One region of the Pragia fontium genome, then DNA from elsewhere that is predicted to be linked to it. Evidence: predicted binding sites of a transcription regulator. Region 1 holds the regulator's gene; each other region holds the start of a gene.
The links. The regulator CRP, encoded in region 1, controls carbon source genes, mostly activating them, when cyclic AMP is high. The targets are predictions, from matches to a motif close to ATGTGANNNNNNTCACAT.
Positions count from the first base shown of each region.

Region 1 (5,144 bases):
CCGAAGCGGCCTTTGACGTGATTAATACGCCAGAAGTGCTGGCGGGTGTGCAGTCTCGCTATCAATATATTGTCTCTCGATTAGAAGAGATTAATCAGATTTACCACGTCTTCTCGGACGTTCGTGGTCTTGGTTTATTAATCGGCGCGGAGCTACAACCTGCTTATCAGGGTATGGCCAGAGAGTTTCTTGCTGCGTCGGTGGAAAATGGATTGATGCTGTTAAATGCCGGACCTAGCGTTATTCGCTTTGCCCCTTCGCTGGTTATTCCAGAAAAGGATTTGCAACAGGGAATGGATTGCTTTGAGAAAGCGGTTAAGCAGATGGTTGAAGCCAAGAAGTAATCGTCCGTTAAATTTAAAAGTATCCCCTTCATTCGTCGGGGAATATTCAATGACTTTATCCGTAACCTCAAAACGGCTGGTTAAATCAGCCGTTTTCCCCTTAGCGATCGACTTAACTTTTATCGCGTAAACGGCGTTTCAGCCAAATACCATGATGCGGACGCTGCTGCCAAGCCAGAGAAGAGATTGTGTGCATGGATTTTAAGTGGGCCAATACTCGCTCAAGATGCCGCTCCATGGTGGTTTCCGGTAGCTCACTATTGGGTTCAACAATCTGTAGCATACTGGTATCACTGCTCGGCCCATCATACTCTAATCGTTGCTGGCAGCTTTGAATCATAATTTCGCAGGTGTTTAGATAGGTTTTGGATAGTTCCGGTATCAGGACATATTGGTCTCGGGCGATAACCGTCATGCCATTCAGATGTTCAACCAGAAACTGGCTGTGAGTAATCCACAGACGCATATCCGTTAAGTAGCGGGAATTAAAACCGGGTTCCTGCATCGCCTGATTCAAGGTAGTGAAAAGCGTATTGTGTGCCTGATTAACCTTCATTCGAGTATAGGAAAGTTCAGGCGCATTATCGGTCATGCTAAACATCTGGCGAAGGTGCTGTTGATAAGTTTCCAGGGCATCATGGGCATTTTTACGTAGCAGACCGCTTTGCCACTGTGGCCATAACCAGATGGTACTGGCAAATACCAAAACGCAACCAATAACGGTATCAATCAGGCGCGGCAGCAGGAATTCCATACCGCTATTAGCAATAATTTGCAGGGTATAAACCGCGGTAATGGTAAAGCCAATAACCGCAATGCCGTAATTTTTGCGCACAATCAGATAGGACACCAGAGTAAGCAACAGCATCAGCAATAACATGTAATTTTGCGGGTAATGCAAATGAAGAATGACTGCGCCCACGATAATGCCGAACATGGTTCCCAAGGCACGGTGCTGAATTCTGATGCGGGTTGCGTTATAACCATTCTGGCTGACTAACATGATTGTCAGAAGGATCCAATAAGGTTTGGGTAAGCTAAGTACGCTACCGATAGCGGTTCCTGCTGCTAACGTTAGCCCGAGGCGTGCAGCGTTTCGTAAAGCAATCGATTTGATTGAGCAGTAATTCTTTAATGCTCGCCAGAAAGGTAAACGGTTTTGGGCAGGCATTAAACTGCGGTTATATAGCGGTAGCTGGCTGCTCAGCAGATAGGCAATGCGACTAAAGTGATAATAACAGAAGGCGCCAACCGGATTATCAGGATGTTGGTTGGCAATTTTTTCCAGTGCGGATAACTCATGATCCATATTGAAGGGACTGGGGCGACGATGGTAAAGAATATCATCGGCTAAAATCCGTAAGCGATGACTGATAATTTTAGCATTATGGCGAATAACTGCTTCAGCATGGCTTTGTTCAACCAGTTTTTGCACCTCATCTGGTTGGTGCAGGCTGACCGTAATATGCTCCTGTAAATCCAGAGCGACCTGAAAAGCTCTCATCAAACGTTGATGGCGTGGGTGCTTCAGGTCGGTAATCATATATATTTGCTGATAGACCAGCGAGATACTGTCCATGGCCTGCTGTTGGCGTTGTAATAATGGTGGCAGAGCGGTTTCTGGGTCGGTGTGTTGAGTGAGGAGGCTATATTTTTCTTCAAAATAATCAGCTAATTGGCGATACAGTAAACTGAGTGACTCGCGCATTGGCTGCTCTTGCCAGAGCCTGAACCAGACATAGGTGAAAAGGCCGTACCAGATGGTGCCGATCATAAACAACATGGGGGCATACCAGATTGGTAGGACATCAACCATGCTGAGGGTAAATATCCCTGCCACCAGCGCAGCAGGCATTAAGCGCCCATGTAACGGGCTGATTTCTGCGGTCACGCCAAACAGCAGAGCCAGTATCAACATGCAAACGCCTAGCGGTATCGACCAGATAAGAAATTGTTGCAGTAAAAGGCTGCTGAGAACAAACAGTGCTCCGCCAATGGCCAGTCGTTTAAAGAAGCGTTTATGGGGGGTATCTAAGCCGCCGATATTACAGCAGGCCGGTACCAGAGAGAGTAGAAAACCGGTGCGTAAATCGTTTAATAGCCAGAAGAGGGCAATAGGTAGACAGAGAACCAGCGTTTGGCGCAGAGCGTAATTAATTTCTGGATGATAGATTACTCGTCGCCACATAGGTTTTCCGGGAAAGAAAAACGGGCATGCTGTCCATGAAGTCCAAGCATACCCGTCGATTTGTGTGTTACTTAACGAGTCCCGTAAACAACAATGGTTTTACCGTGTGCAGAGATCAGGTTTTGATCTTCTAACATTTTTAAGATACGGCCTACCGTTTCACGGGAACAACCAACAATTTGTCCAATTTCCTGACGGGTGATTTTAATTTGCATCCCATCCGGATGGGTCATCGCATCAGGCTGTTTGGCTAAATTCAACAGCGTTTGTGCAATACGACCCGTTACATCAAGGAAAGCCAAACTGCCCACTTTCTCTGACGTTACCTGTAAACGACTGGCCATTTGGGCTGACAAACGCATTAAAATATCTGGGTTAACTTGAATCAGTTGACGAAACTTCTTATAGGAAATTTCAGCAACTTCACATGCTGTTTTCGCCCTAACCCAAGCCGTACGCTCTTGACCTTCTTCAAAAAGGCCAAGCTCACCAATAAAGTCCCCTTGATTCAGATAAGAGAGAATCATCTCCTTACCTTCTTCATCCTTAATCAGAACGGCTACGGACCCTTTCACAATGTAATAAAGCGTTTCTGCTTTTTCACCTTGATGAATCAGTGTGCTCTTAGATGGATATTTATGAATATGACAATGAGATAAGAACCATTCGAGAGTAGGGTCTGTTTGCGGTTTGCCGAGAACCATTTGTTGTTATCCTCTTTGTAGTCACTGCCAAAAACAGCAAAGCGAGAAGCTTGCCGGAAACCTTACCCGCCCCGGAGCATATAATTTGCTTAGTGAGCGCTATTATAGCCGATGTAGAAAATAATATAGAGGTGTTTGTCTATTTGTCCTACATCTGGCTGAACACAACCTGTTTTACCTAATAGTACCTGACACTTATGGTTTTAACACAGGTTGAGCGAAGAGTCTCGTGTTGTCTTATTAAAATGAGGGTTAAGCTGCGTAATCACTGGTTGTTTGCTCATTTTACCCACGATATTTTTACTCTAATATCCGGCCTTCTAATAATTGCTGGATTAACGGAGTAATAATCAATTCCATGGCCAGCCCAAACTTGCCGCCGGGGATCACCAGCGTATTGGTTTGGGAGATAAATGAACCCTGCAACATCGCCAGCAAGTAAGGGAAATCGATACCGGTTAATCCCCTAAAATGGATCACCACCAAGCTTTCATCCATGGTTGGAATACTCTTAGCCGAAAAGGGATCGGATGTATCAACGGTGGGGACTCGCTGAAAGTTAATATGGGTGCGGGAAAATTGAGGGGTAATATAGTTGATGTAGTCATCCATTGAACGTACAACGGAGTCGAGAACGGCCTCACGGGAATGTTCCCGTTCACCGGTGTCGCGAATCAGTTTTTGTATCCATTCCAAATTGACGATAGGAACAACTCCAACCAGCAGATCAACGTGCTGTGCGACATTTTGCTTAGCGGTGACAATACCGCCATGCAGTCCTTCATAAAATAGCAGGTCGGTTTCTTCTGGCAGTGCCTGCCAAGGGGTAAAGCTGCCCGGTAATTGGTTATAGGGCATCGCTTCATCGTAGGTATGTAAATATTTTCGGGTATGGCCAGTACCGGTCTTACCATATTCGATAAAGCTGTTTTCCAATTGGGAAAAGTCGTTGGCTTCCGGGCCAAAATAGCTAATATGGCGTCCTTGCTCTCTGGCTTTGCGGATTTCTGCATCCATTTCCGGGCGGGTATATCGATGATAAGCATCGCCGTCGATGCGGGCGGCATTGAGCTGTAGCTGCTGGAAAATTTTCCGGAAAGCCAAACTGGTAGTGGTGGTACCGGCACCGCTAGAGCCGGTAACCGCAATAATCGGATGCTTTGCTGACATTGGCCTGATTCCTTATTTTCATTGTTATTTTTTAATGGTTATTGGGTAGAGCATAGTTCAGCGCCGGGAAGGTATTAGCAAAAATTTCGGGCTAATTAAAATCCGGATAAGGCTGTTCTTCAGCACCATCGCTGAACTGGTCTTTTAACATGATATTGATAGTTTCATGCAGTTCTGACCAGATCAATACTAACTTTCCGCTTTTTAGCTGACGTTTAATATCATCCACTTTTTGTTGTAAGGTCTTCTCCTGCTCCCCATAGTCGGTCCCTTCACGCAGAACAAATGATTCGATAATACTTTCTAAGGTTTCTGGCGGCAGTTCTTGCCACGGGATGATCATGCTGTTTTCTCCAGATAAGGGGTCAGCCATTCAGGGATGCGTTGTTCCAACCACATTTTTGGTTTTTTCCAGGTTCCACTGACGAATCCAACGTGTCCGCCATGTTCCGTTAGCTGGTATTCAATATTTTCCGGCAGCTGGCTGAGATCGGGGATCACCTCCGGCGCCATAAATGGGTCGTCTTTGGCGTGAATAATCAGCAGTGGGATTTGGATGGCAGGCAACATGGGTAAGGCACTGCACTGATGGTAATAGTCATCGGCATTTTTGAAGCCATGCAGTGGGGCGGTCAAGGTGTTATCAAATTCACGAATGGAATGGATATTTTTTAGTGAAAAATTGGGTAAGGGCATGATGTCAGGATAGCGATCCAACTTACGCTGAGTACTGTGTTT
Region 1 is NZ_LR134531.1:280,693-285,836, forward strand. Features, by position in the region: gene argD (bifunctional acetylornithine/succinyldiaminopimelate transaminase) at 1-344, shown strand, start outside; gene EL341_RS01090 (YccS/YhfK family putative transporter) at 457-2,532, opposite strand; gene crp (cAMP-activated global transcriptional regulator CRP) at 2,604-3,236, opposite strand; gene EL341_RS01100 (phosphoribulokinase) at 3,537-4,406, opposite strand; gene EL341_RS01105 (YheU family protein) at 4,498-4,749, opposite strand; gene EL341_RS01110 (hydrolase) at 4,746-5,144, opposite strand, start outside.

Region 2 (5,144 bases), 1.3 Mb from region 1:
GTCACAGGGCAAAAACCAGTTGGCCGCACTCTGTGACAACTATGCTGACTATTCACAGGCTGGAACCGTTCGTCTGCTAAACGGCCCAACCGGTGAACGCAACAGCTACGCCCTGCTACCACGCCATCGGGTACTTTGTCTGAATAACAACGATATCGATGCGCTGAACCAATTGGCGGCCGTTCTGGCCAGCGGTTGTAAAGCCCTATTAGTGGACAACGCTTTAGGACAGGAACTGTGCCAATCGCTTCCGGATGAAGTTCGTCAACAAATTGGCTTGGTTGCCGACTGGAGCAAAACCGATGTCTTGTTTGACGCAGTGATTTATCATGGCGACAGCGATAAATTACAACAGGTTAGCAAGCAGATTGCCCAGCGTAACGGTCCAATCGTGTCTGTACAAGGTTTTGCCAGCGGTGACACCAACATTCTGCTGGAGAGATTGTTACTGGAACGGGCATTAAGTATCAATACTGCCGCCGCAGGAGGAAACGCCAGCTTGATGACAATTGGCTAACGTATCCGAAGTGGGATAAATATCACTGACAGCATTATTCCACTGTTCAATAAAAAATGGCCGCAGAATTCTGTCGGCCATTTTATTTTTATCACACTCAAACACAAATTAAGCAAATGTCTTCAATTCCTGATTCGCTTTGACCAGCCATTCTTTATGCAGTTTACGGTAGTGTGGCTTCGCCCGACGCGCCATAACGGTAATCGTCTCTAGCTGATGTTTTGCCCCAATCAGCTCACCTTTTTCACGCAGCATCAGGTAATAGCGAAAGCGCGCTTCCGGACCGGTATAGTACTCAACCAACACCCGAAACTCTTCGTCGGCTTTATGCAGATCACCCAATTCCTGTAGCGTTCGGGCATACAGTAAATGACCGTCCTGAGACTGATAATCAGGATTCATCTGAATCAAGGTTTCCAGGGTTTTCTTGCAGGAAACGACATCATGGCTATCAAATTGAGCCTTAGCCAGCTTAACCATAATATCGGGATCGTGGGTAAAAATACCGGTTAAGGCTTTCTGATAATGAACCACCGCCTCTTCCATCTGGCCGATTCGCGCTAACTCATCGGCCAAACGCACATGGTTTTGGCTGGTTTCGGAGATCACCAATTCATCACGCAGCATGCGTACATGACGTTCAGGATCCATCTTGTCATGAGCTTGGCGAATCAGGCGTTTACCATCACGGCTACCCAATAAATCCGGCACTAAAATGGCTAATGCATAAACTGCACAACCGATACCCGGTAAACCAATAATCAGATAGAGCCAATAGCGCTCCTGACCGGTTTTCACCACGTGCACGCCGCACATAATTTGAATAAGAACAACTAAGATAACCGGCACGTTTAGCACTCCTTGCTAAAAAATAGAATAAATATCAACACGGCTATACTAGTGGCGAGATAACACTCTTACAACGATTTAAGCGTATAAAGATGGCAATAAAAAAAATATGAAATTATTTAATGTTCTCTCCTCATTCTTCAGAATTTAATCGCCCATCTTCCATCGGTAACCGATTTACAAACTATCCGCTGACATCACTGCCTAAATGCTATAAAACTGTGGCATAATGTGCCTAATATCACATTTTCAACCTATGAGTATGCGCCTTGTTAATCAGCAATAATATTACTATGCAGTTTGGCTCCAAGCCGCTGTTTGAGAACATCTCTGTCAAATTTGGCGGTGGAAACCGCTACGGTTTAATCGGTGCCAACGGTAGCGGTAAATCAACCTTTATGAAAATCCTCGGCGGCGATCTTGCGCCGAGTGGCGGTAACGTATTCCTCGATCCTAACGAACGTCTGGGTAAACTAAAGCAGGATCAGTTTGCCTATGAAGAGTTCAGCGTACTGGATACCGTAATTATGGGTCACGGTGAGCTGTGGGAAGTCAAAGAAGAACGCGACCGCATCTATAACCTGCCGGAAATGAGCGAAGAAGATGGGCTAAAAGTGGCCGATCTTGAAGTGCTGTACGGCGAAATGGACGGTTACACTGCGGAGTCCCGCGCGGGCGAACTGCTGCTGGGCGTCGGTATCCCGGTCGAACAGCACTATGGCCCAATGAGCGAAGTTGCACCCGGCTGGAAACTTCGGGTATTGCTGGCTCAGGCACTGTTTGCCGATCCAGATATTCTGCTGCTGGACGAACCAACCAACAACCTGGATATCGATACTATCCGTTGGTTGGAACAAACCCTGAACGATCGTAACAGTACCATGATCATCATTTCCCATGACCGTCACTTCCTGAATATGGTCTGTACCCATATGGCCGATCTGGATTACGGTGAGCTACGGGTTTATCCGGGTAACTATGATGATTATATGACTGCCTCGACTCAGGCTCGCGAGCGTCTATTATCGGACAATGCCAAGAAAAAAGCGCAGATCAACGAACTGCAATCTTTCGTTAGCCGCTTTAGCGCCAATGCCTCTAAATCTCGTCAGGCAACATCTCGCGCCCGTCAGATTGATAAAATCCAACTGGAAGAAGTGAAAGCCTCCAGCCGTCAGAATCCATTTATCCGTTTTGAACAAGATAAGAAACTGTTCCGTAATGCACTGGAAGTGGAAAACCTGTCCAAAGGTTATGATGGCAATCCACCGCTGTTTAAAAACCTGAATCTAATGCTGGAAGTCGGCGAAAAAGTGGCGGTTCTGGGTACAAACGGCGTGGGTAAAACTACCCTGCTGAAAACCCTGATCGAAGAATTAACCCCGGATGCTGGTCGTCTGAAGTGGTCTGAAAATGCCAGCATTGGCTATTATGCTCAGGATCATGCCACCGATTTTGAAGTGGATATGACCGTATTTGACTGGATGAGCCTATGGATGCAGCCAAACGATGACGAACAGTCTGTACGCAGCGTGCTGGGTCGACTGCTGTTCTCTCAGGATGACATCAAGAAATCCATTAAAGTGCTGTCCGGTGGTGAAAAAGGACGCATGCTGTTCGGCAAACTGATGATGACCCGCCCAAATATTCTGATTATGGATGAACCAACCAACCACTTGGATATGGAATCTATCGAATCACTGAATATGGCGCTGGAACTCTATCAGGGCACCTTGATTTTCGTTTCCCATGACCGAGAGTTCGTTAACTCATTGGCAACACGCATCATCGAAATTACGCCAGAGAAAGTCACAGACTTCAGCGGCAACTATGATGATTACCTGCGCAGTCAGGGTATCGCTAACTAAAGCTTATCTAGAGATGGCAACAAGCCCGCTATATATTTTAGCGGGCTTTTTATTACCCGTCGCCCGTCCTTCATGTACAACACCTTTCAGAATCAAACCAAATAGCAAAAAAAAGCCTTCCATCAAGGAAGGCTTTTTAATTTAAAAATCGTTAGCTACCGCTTATTCGCCGCCAGAACCTGAACGACGTGCGCCAGAGAACGATGCACGTTTCTGCTGCGCTGGCTTATCTGAGCGCGGCTTCTGGCTACGAGGCTTACTATCAGCACGGCCTTCAGCCGCCTGACCATTTCTGTTACCCCATGGGCCGCCATCTTTATGACCATTCCCCTGAGAGGAAGAACGTCCGCGACCTGAATTTTGACGAGGTCCTTGTCCCTGACCTCTTCCCTGACGCCCATTGATAATCGGCTCAGCTTTGATAGTTGGATCAGGATCGTAACCTTCAAAAGCGATACGTGGAATCTCTAACTTCAACAGGCGCTCAATATCACGCAATAGCTTATGCTCATCGACACAAACCAGAGAAACCGCTTCACCGGTACATTCAGCACGGCCAGTACGACCGATACGGTGAACGTAATCTTCCGGTACGTTTGGTAGCTCATAGTTCACCACGTGCGGCAGATGGTCGATATCCAAACCGCGAGCGGCGATATCTGTTGCTACCAGAACGCGGATTTTACCATTCTTAAACTCATCCAGCGCTCGGGTACGGGCACCCTGACTTTTATTACCGTGGATAGCCGAAGCAGTAATACCATCTTTATTAAGCTGCTCCGCCAAATGGTTAGCGCCGTGCTTGGTGCGGGTAAAGACCAACACCTGTTGCCACTGGCCCTGACCAATCATCTGAGATAGCAGTTCACGCTTGCGTTTTTTATCAACCAAGTGGACTTTCTGATCTACCAGTTCTGATGGGGTATTACGCTTGGCGACTTCGACTGAAGCCGGATTATGCAGCAGCTTCGATGCCAAGCCTTTAATTTCATCAGAGAACGTCGCTGAGAACAGCAAGTTCTGACGCTTCACCGGCAGTTTAGCCAGAACCCGACGGATATCATGGATAAAGCCCATATCCAACATGCGATCCGCTTCATCCAGGACTAAAATTTCAACCTTAGAAAGGTCTACCGCATTCTGATGTTCCAGATCCAGTAAACGACCAGGAGTCGCTACCAGTACATCAACACCACCACGCAGTTTCATCATCTGTGGATTAATGCTAACGCCGCCAAACACCACCAGCGAACGAATATTTAAATGACGGCTATATTCCTGCACATTCTCACCAACCTGCGCAGCCAGCTCACGGGTCGGCGTCAGAATCAAGGCACGTACTGGACGACGGCCGCGAGGCGAGTCATTGTTTGCCGTTAACAGCTGTAATAGTGGCAGCGTGAAACCGGCGGTTTTACCCGTCCCGGTTTGAGCACAGGCCATTAAATCACGGCCGGATAACACCACCGGAATAGCCTGTTGCTGAATAGGGGTTGGCTCACGGTAGCCTTGTTCTTCAACCGCGCGCAAAATTTCGGCATTTAAGCCGAGAGAATCAAAAGACATAAAAGGAAAAACTCCAGACTCGCCCGGCAAATTATCCTAAGCAGGAATAACTATTTGCTACGGTCCTGACGAGATTATTAATACGAGGTATGACATTGTGACATGACCGCGAGGAATATGGCGTAGACCGAAAGTACGCCGATTAGAGTAAGTATAGCAGAACTTCCCAGACTTAGTGCAACAATTCAAAATATAACGCTAACCATGCCAGTTGCCAACCTTAACAAACTTAAATGCTATCCGTTACATTGTATATTTTTTGTTACAGGTAATTGAATAAAATACCAAGCCACTCTGTTCATTAATAGATCAGATAAACCTTCTAATACGAAGAGTTAGCACAA
Region 2 is NZ_LR134531.1:1,548,423-1,553,566, reverse strand. Features, by position in the region: gene putA (trifunctional transcriptional regulator/proline dehydrogenase/L-glutamate gamma-semialdehyde dehydrogenase) at 1-517, shown strand, start outside; gene EL341_RS06825 (hypothetical protein) at 626-1,366, opposite strand; gene EL341_RS06820 (ABC-F family ATPase) at 1,636-3,234, shown strand; gene rhlE (ATP-dependent RNA helicase RhlE) at 3,397-4,800, opposite strand.
Region 2: EL341_RS06820 (ABC-F family ATPase) is a predicted target of CRP. The motif match lies at 1,596-1,613, and genes of this name have one in related genera.

Region 3 (5,144 bases), 950 kb from region 1:
AAACTTCACGCCTTTTTCACATACTGTCGTTAATCTGCATTAAAACATTTTGTTATCCCCCTGCAGGAAACGACAGTTTATGAATAAAATACAGCGAATCTGCCATCATGCCTTTTGGTTTACCCTTATAGGGCCGCTTATTGGACTGATTGCAGCCATCCCATTGATGTATATCATCCTTAATTACCCACATCATTTTCTGAGGGATATACTTAGCGAATTCCCCTTAGTCTTGTTGATTGTTTATGTCTGGGGTGCACCCGCAGCCTTGCTTACTGGCATCATCATCGCTTGTTTACCCAAACAATATGCTCACATTATTTACATAGCATTAATTGGTATGATGACCTCACTGCTCTTTCCCCTCGCTTTATTAATATTAGGAAATAACGATGCTTCCGAGCTGAGTTTAGTTTGCGCAGCAGCTGGACTTATCTCTGCTGTCATAATGAATTATTTCATCCGCTATCTTCCACCGAGGTTTTCCAGCAAGGTAAACCCCGCTCAATCATAACTGAGCCAAATTCAATAGTTACTCACTCTATTTTGATTTAAGCAAAATGATGTATGATTAGTGCTGGCATAAATACTGCCATTTAGACCTCTCTGTATTATCGCGGCTGCTGAACCACGATTAATCTTATGAGGCAATATAATGGATAATATCCGCACTCGAGCCTGGCGGCTGGCACAAAATAAACGTAATAAGCATCGGGGTAGTAGTTCCATCAGGAATGATTTCCCCAGAGAGAAAAACTGGAAAATGATGTATACCCGCTCAGATAAAATAGTCAGAGCGGCGCAGTTAGGCATGGCGTACCCAAGGGTTAGCAATGCCCAATTGACATTAAAAGCCATGGAAGAGGTGACCTCAGCGTGAATGTTTTGTTTATCTGTAGTCGTAATCAATGGCGTAGTCCAACCGCAGAACAGGTTTGGCGTTACCATCCCGATTTATCGGTCAAATCCGCTGGCACCAGCCGTAATGCCCGTAAACCGGTAACACCCGCACTGCTACAGTGGGCTGATGCCATTTGCGTGATGGAGCAAAAACATAAAAATCGTCTGGTCGCTGAATATCACCGGCTGTTGGAACATAAAACGATTCATGTATTGGATATTGCTGATGATTACCAATATATGGATCCGCAATTGGTTGAGTTGCTGAAAGACGTTGTGGCCCACCGATTGAGGCTAGCCATATAAACAGAAAAAGAGACGCCATTAGCGTCTCTTTTTTAATTCGGTCAATAAAACCTAAACGATCAAGCTAGTGCGTCTGGCGCTTGCTGCCAGTCTAGAGTGCCTCTACCCGTTTGTGGCTCCACGGTAATACAGGCCACTGCCGAAGGATTAAACATCGGAGGATAAACACCACTGCACAATTCCGAAACCAAGTACCCCACCAAAGGCAAGTGAGAAACCAGCAATACAGAACTAACACCATCCTGAGCTAAGGTCATCAGGTAGTCCGCAATCAACATGGCATCACCGCCCGGTATCAAAGCAGAAAATGTCTCAATCGTTGTCGGTTCAGGTATCGGAAACTCTGCTTTGAAAACATCCAGCGTTTGCTGTGCTCTGACATAAGGGCTAACCAGAACCCAATCAATTTCTGCAATCTTTTTTCGCAACCAAAGAGCCATTTCAGCGGTTTGCTGACGTCCCTTATCCGTTAAGGGACGCTGTGGATCGCTGTCAGCATGATAGCTGGCTTCACCATGGCGCATAATAAAGATTTGCATATTTGACTCCGTTCACTTAACCGTTAACGCCAAAGCAGTGACGTTAAATGCCTCACCCGAATCTCTTATCAACCAAACAGTATTAGCGTAGACCCAGCTGGAAAATCATGGTTTCAGCCTGACATGAGAACGTGAAATCTGTAGTCAATTGCACGCCACCAGTCACGTCTTCCAGGCGACTTTCAATCAGGCAAGGTTCAGATTCAACAGCGCGCGCTTTCTCTGTCAACATCTTCAGCATTTGTTCTGCTTCATCACGGTTAACAAACACGTTCTGATAAGACGCGGTGCAATCCGTGTTATCCATTACGGTACCAACATCAACACAACAGCAGGCCGCTGTTTCTTGTGCATTACACTTCAATGAATCAGACATATTGTTTATCTCCTCTGGAATAAAGCGGACAAATAACCACTCTATTAACGTCTGTTTATGAGATCTAGCTCAAAATTTAATAATCTCGCTTATACTACTCTTCCAGCCCAAGTTACGCATGAACTTTGTTAAATTGTCATGATCTGACGCAAGGTCAGTTTTTTAAATCGCCACACTCGCCAAATTAATCGATTGATATTTAATTTTTTTTATCCATTTCACTTTTTATTCCACTAACAAAATACGCATGCGCGTGAAAAAACATTTACTTTTTGTCGGAACATTAGATAGAAATGCTAACAAAATATCTCAAGATCGTTGAACTGGTCTAATCTGTCGATAACGCCTTCCTCCATACAATGCCCTCCTTAATTATTACAATCCGTAATGATTTTTGAACTTTTGAGATCTTGTATGTCCCGTAAAAACATTTTAAGAAAGTCGGCACTGGCTATCGTTGTCGCAGCATTATCATCCAACCTCTACGCCTCTGGTTTCCAACTTCAGGAATCCTCAGCTTCAGGTCTGGGTCGCGCGTTCTCCGGTGAAGGTGTTATCGCTGATAACGCATCTTCAGGCAATCGTAACCCTGCATCAATGATGATGTTTGATCGTCCAACTTTCTCCGGCGGGGCAATCTATGTTCAGCCTACGGTAAAAATTACCGGTACATCCCCTTCCGGTAGTGATATGTCCTCCAGTGACATCACGCCAAACGAGTGGGTACCTAATCTGCACTTCATCTACCCTATTAACGATCGCTGGGCGGTAGGTACCTCATTGACCACTAACTATGGTTTATCGACAGAATTCAGCGATGAATATGTTGCCGGACCACTGGCCGGTAAGACCGAGCTGACAACCGGTAACTTTAACTTCAGTGCTGCTTACCGTATTAATGAATACCTTAGCTTCGGCGCAGGCTTCAATGCTGTTTATGCAAAAGCGAAAATAAGCCGCTATGCCGGTGAAAACCAAAACGGTATGCCAAGCAATACTGAAGTCGCTCACTTGAAAGGTGACGAATGGGGCTACGGTTGGAGTACCGGATTATTATATGAAATCGATAAAGATAACCGTATTGGTCTGAGCTATCGCTCTAAAGTTGATATCGATTTTACCGGCGACTACAGCAGTAATTTACCCTCCAATATTAACGGCATGCAGTCTGTTACCGGCTATCCATGGGGAACCAATGGTTCTACTATGAGCGGTGACCTGACGCTAAACCTGCCAGAGATTTGGGAGCTGTCCGGTTACCATAAAGTGGCGCCTAAATGGGCTATGCACTATACCCTGGCCTACACCAGTTGGAGTGAGTTTGAACAGCTGAAAGGAACCGACTCTGACGGCAATACTCTGTTCTACAAACACGAAGGGTTCCGTGATGCTTACCGTATCGCATTAGGTACCACTTATTACCATAATGAGAACTGGACATGGCGTGCCGGTATTGCCTTTGATGATAGCGCCGTACCTGCCAAGAACCGTTCTATTTCTATTCCTGACCAAGACCGTGTATGGTTAAGTACCGGTGCCACCTATAACTTCACTAAAGATGCTTCAGTAGACGTAGGTATTTCCTATATGAACGGCAAAGAAGTGAAGGTTGAAGAGAAGTTAAACAACTCGCCAAACAGCCCGGTTTATACTTTCCATTCGAAAGGCAAAGCTTGGTTATATGGTCTTAACCTGAACTATACCTTCTAATTTAGCGCGATGCCCTCCATGTATTTACCATGGAGAATATGCATAGTAAAAAAGCCCTGTCACACTGTGACAGGGCTTTTTGTTTATCATCGAATAAAGCAATTAATCGATATCATCCAACTGATCTTTCAAGGCATCCGCATTAGGATTCTTCTCGGCTTCAATCTGACCATCATTTGCCAGGAAGTCATGGCGTTGGAAGTAAGCCTCACGCATAAAGACATATGGATCCGGTGAATTAGCCAGCATCTGATCCTGATCGAGGAATTGAGCACGGGTTTCAATCCCTTCAACGGCCCACATACCAACGGAACCCCAGAAGGTAATCCAGCTTAATACCGGATAAACATAGTCCACATAGCCACCACCTTCATCACGCACCGTCGCAGAGCCATAGCCCGGCAACACGGCATAAGGGCCATAAGGTACATCATAATAGCCCAGTACTTGACCAAACTCTTTGTTGTAATCCTTCTTCAGCTTATCGTTAGACATACCCGCCACATCAATAAAGCCACCCATCCCTAATAACGTGTTCAGGAAAAAGCGGTTAAAGTGGCGCATACCATCATAAATATTGCCCTGTAGGAAATTATTCACCATGCTGGCTGGTTCACCCAGATTACTGGTAAAATTGCCCAAGCCGTTACGAGCCGGTTGCGGCATATAATCACGCCACACCACGGCAATAGGCCGTACCACATACGGATCCATATAGTGGTAGTTAAAGTTAAACATACTACGGTTAAACCCTTCCATTGGATCAGGACGGGTTCCATCTTCATTTAACTGACCGCTATTGGCACAGCCAGTAAGCATTACTCCAGCAAGCGCAAGACTAATAAGACGGCATTTCATTCTACTCTCCCTTTTATGTAGGCCTTACAGCTTTACTCACTGCTTAATATGCCCGATAGTCACATTTACGGTTTCTTTACCGCTAAACGGCTGAATATCACTTTCACCCATTATATGTCGGTTATCAGCCCGATCATTACTGGTAATTGTTGCTTTTATTTTTACTTTTTTCAGGCTCGAAAGCAAACGTGATGGCATCATGGCATTACTGTCATCTAACGATAATTCTAGCGGGAACTGGCCTAATGGCAACTGTTTAACCGCCACTGGTACCGGAGACTCACCATCGGTTACCGCAATCAAAACACTTCCCTCAGCAGGCAACTGAGCGGCCATTTCCGTCGCTAATGATAGCTTCACAGATAACCGAGAACCGTTGGCGGTGAGTTGTGCTTTAGCGTAGGCTAAACTGCTTTTAATCACATCGATACCGTTCGCATCCGCAGGCAATAATG
Region 3 is NZ_LR134531.1:1,231,670-1,236,813, reverse strand. Features, by position in the region: gene smrB (endonuclease SmrB) at 1-2, shown strand, start outside; gene EL341_RS05180 (hypothetical protein) at 80-514, shown strand; gene EL341_RS05175 (hypothetical protein) at 656-880, shown strand; gene EL341_RS05170 (low molecular weight protein tyrosine phosphatase family protein) at 877-1,206, shown strand; gene sixA (phosphohistidine phosphatase SixA) at 1,266-1,745, opposite strand; gene EL341_RS05160 (YfcZ/YiiS family protein) at 1,828-2,121, opposite strand; gene fadL (long-chain fatty acid transporter FadL) at 2,536-3,831, shown strand; gene mlaA (phospholipid-binding lipoprotein MlaA) at 3,934-4,689, opposite strand; gene ccmI (c-type cytochrome biogenesis protein CcmI) at 4,726-5,144, opposite strand, start outside.
Region 3: EL341_RS05160 (YfcZ/YiiS family protein) is a predicted target of CRP. The motif match lies at 2,179-2,196, and genes of this name have one in related genera.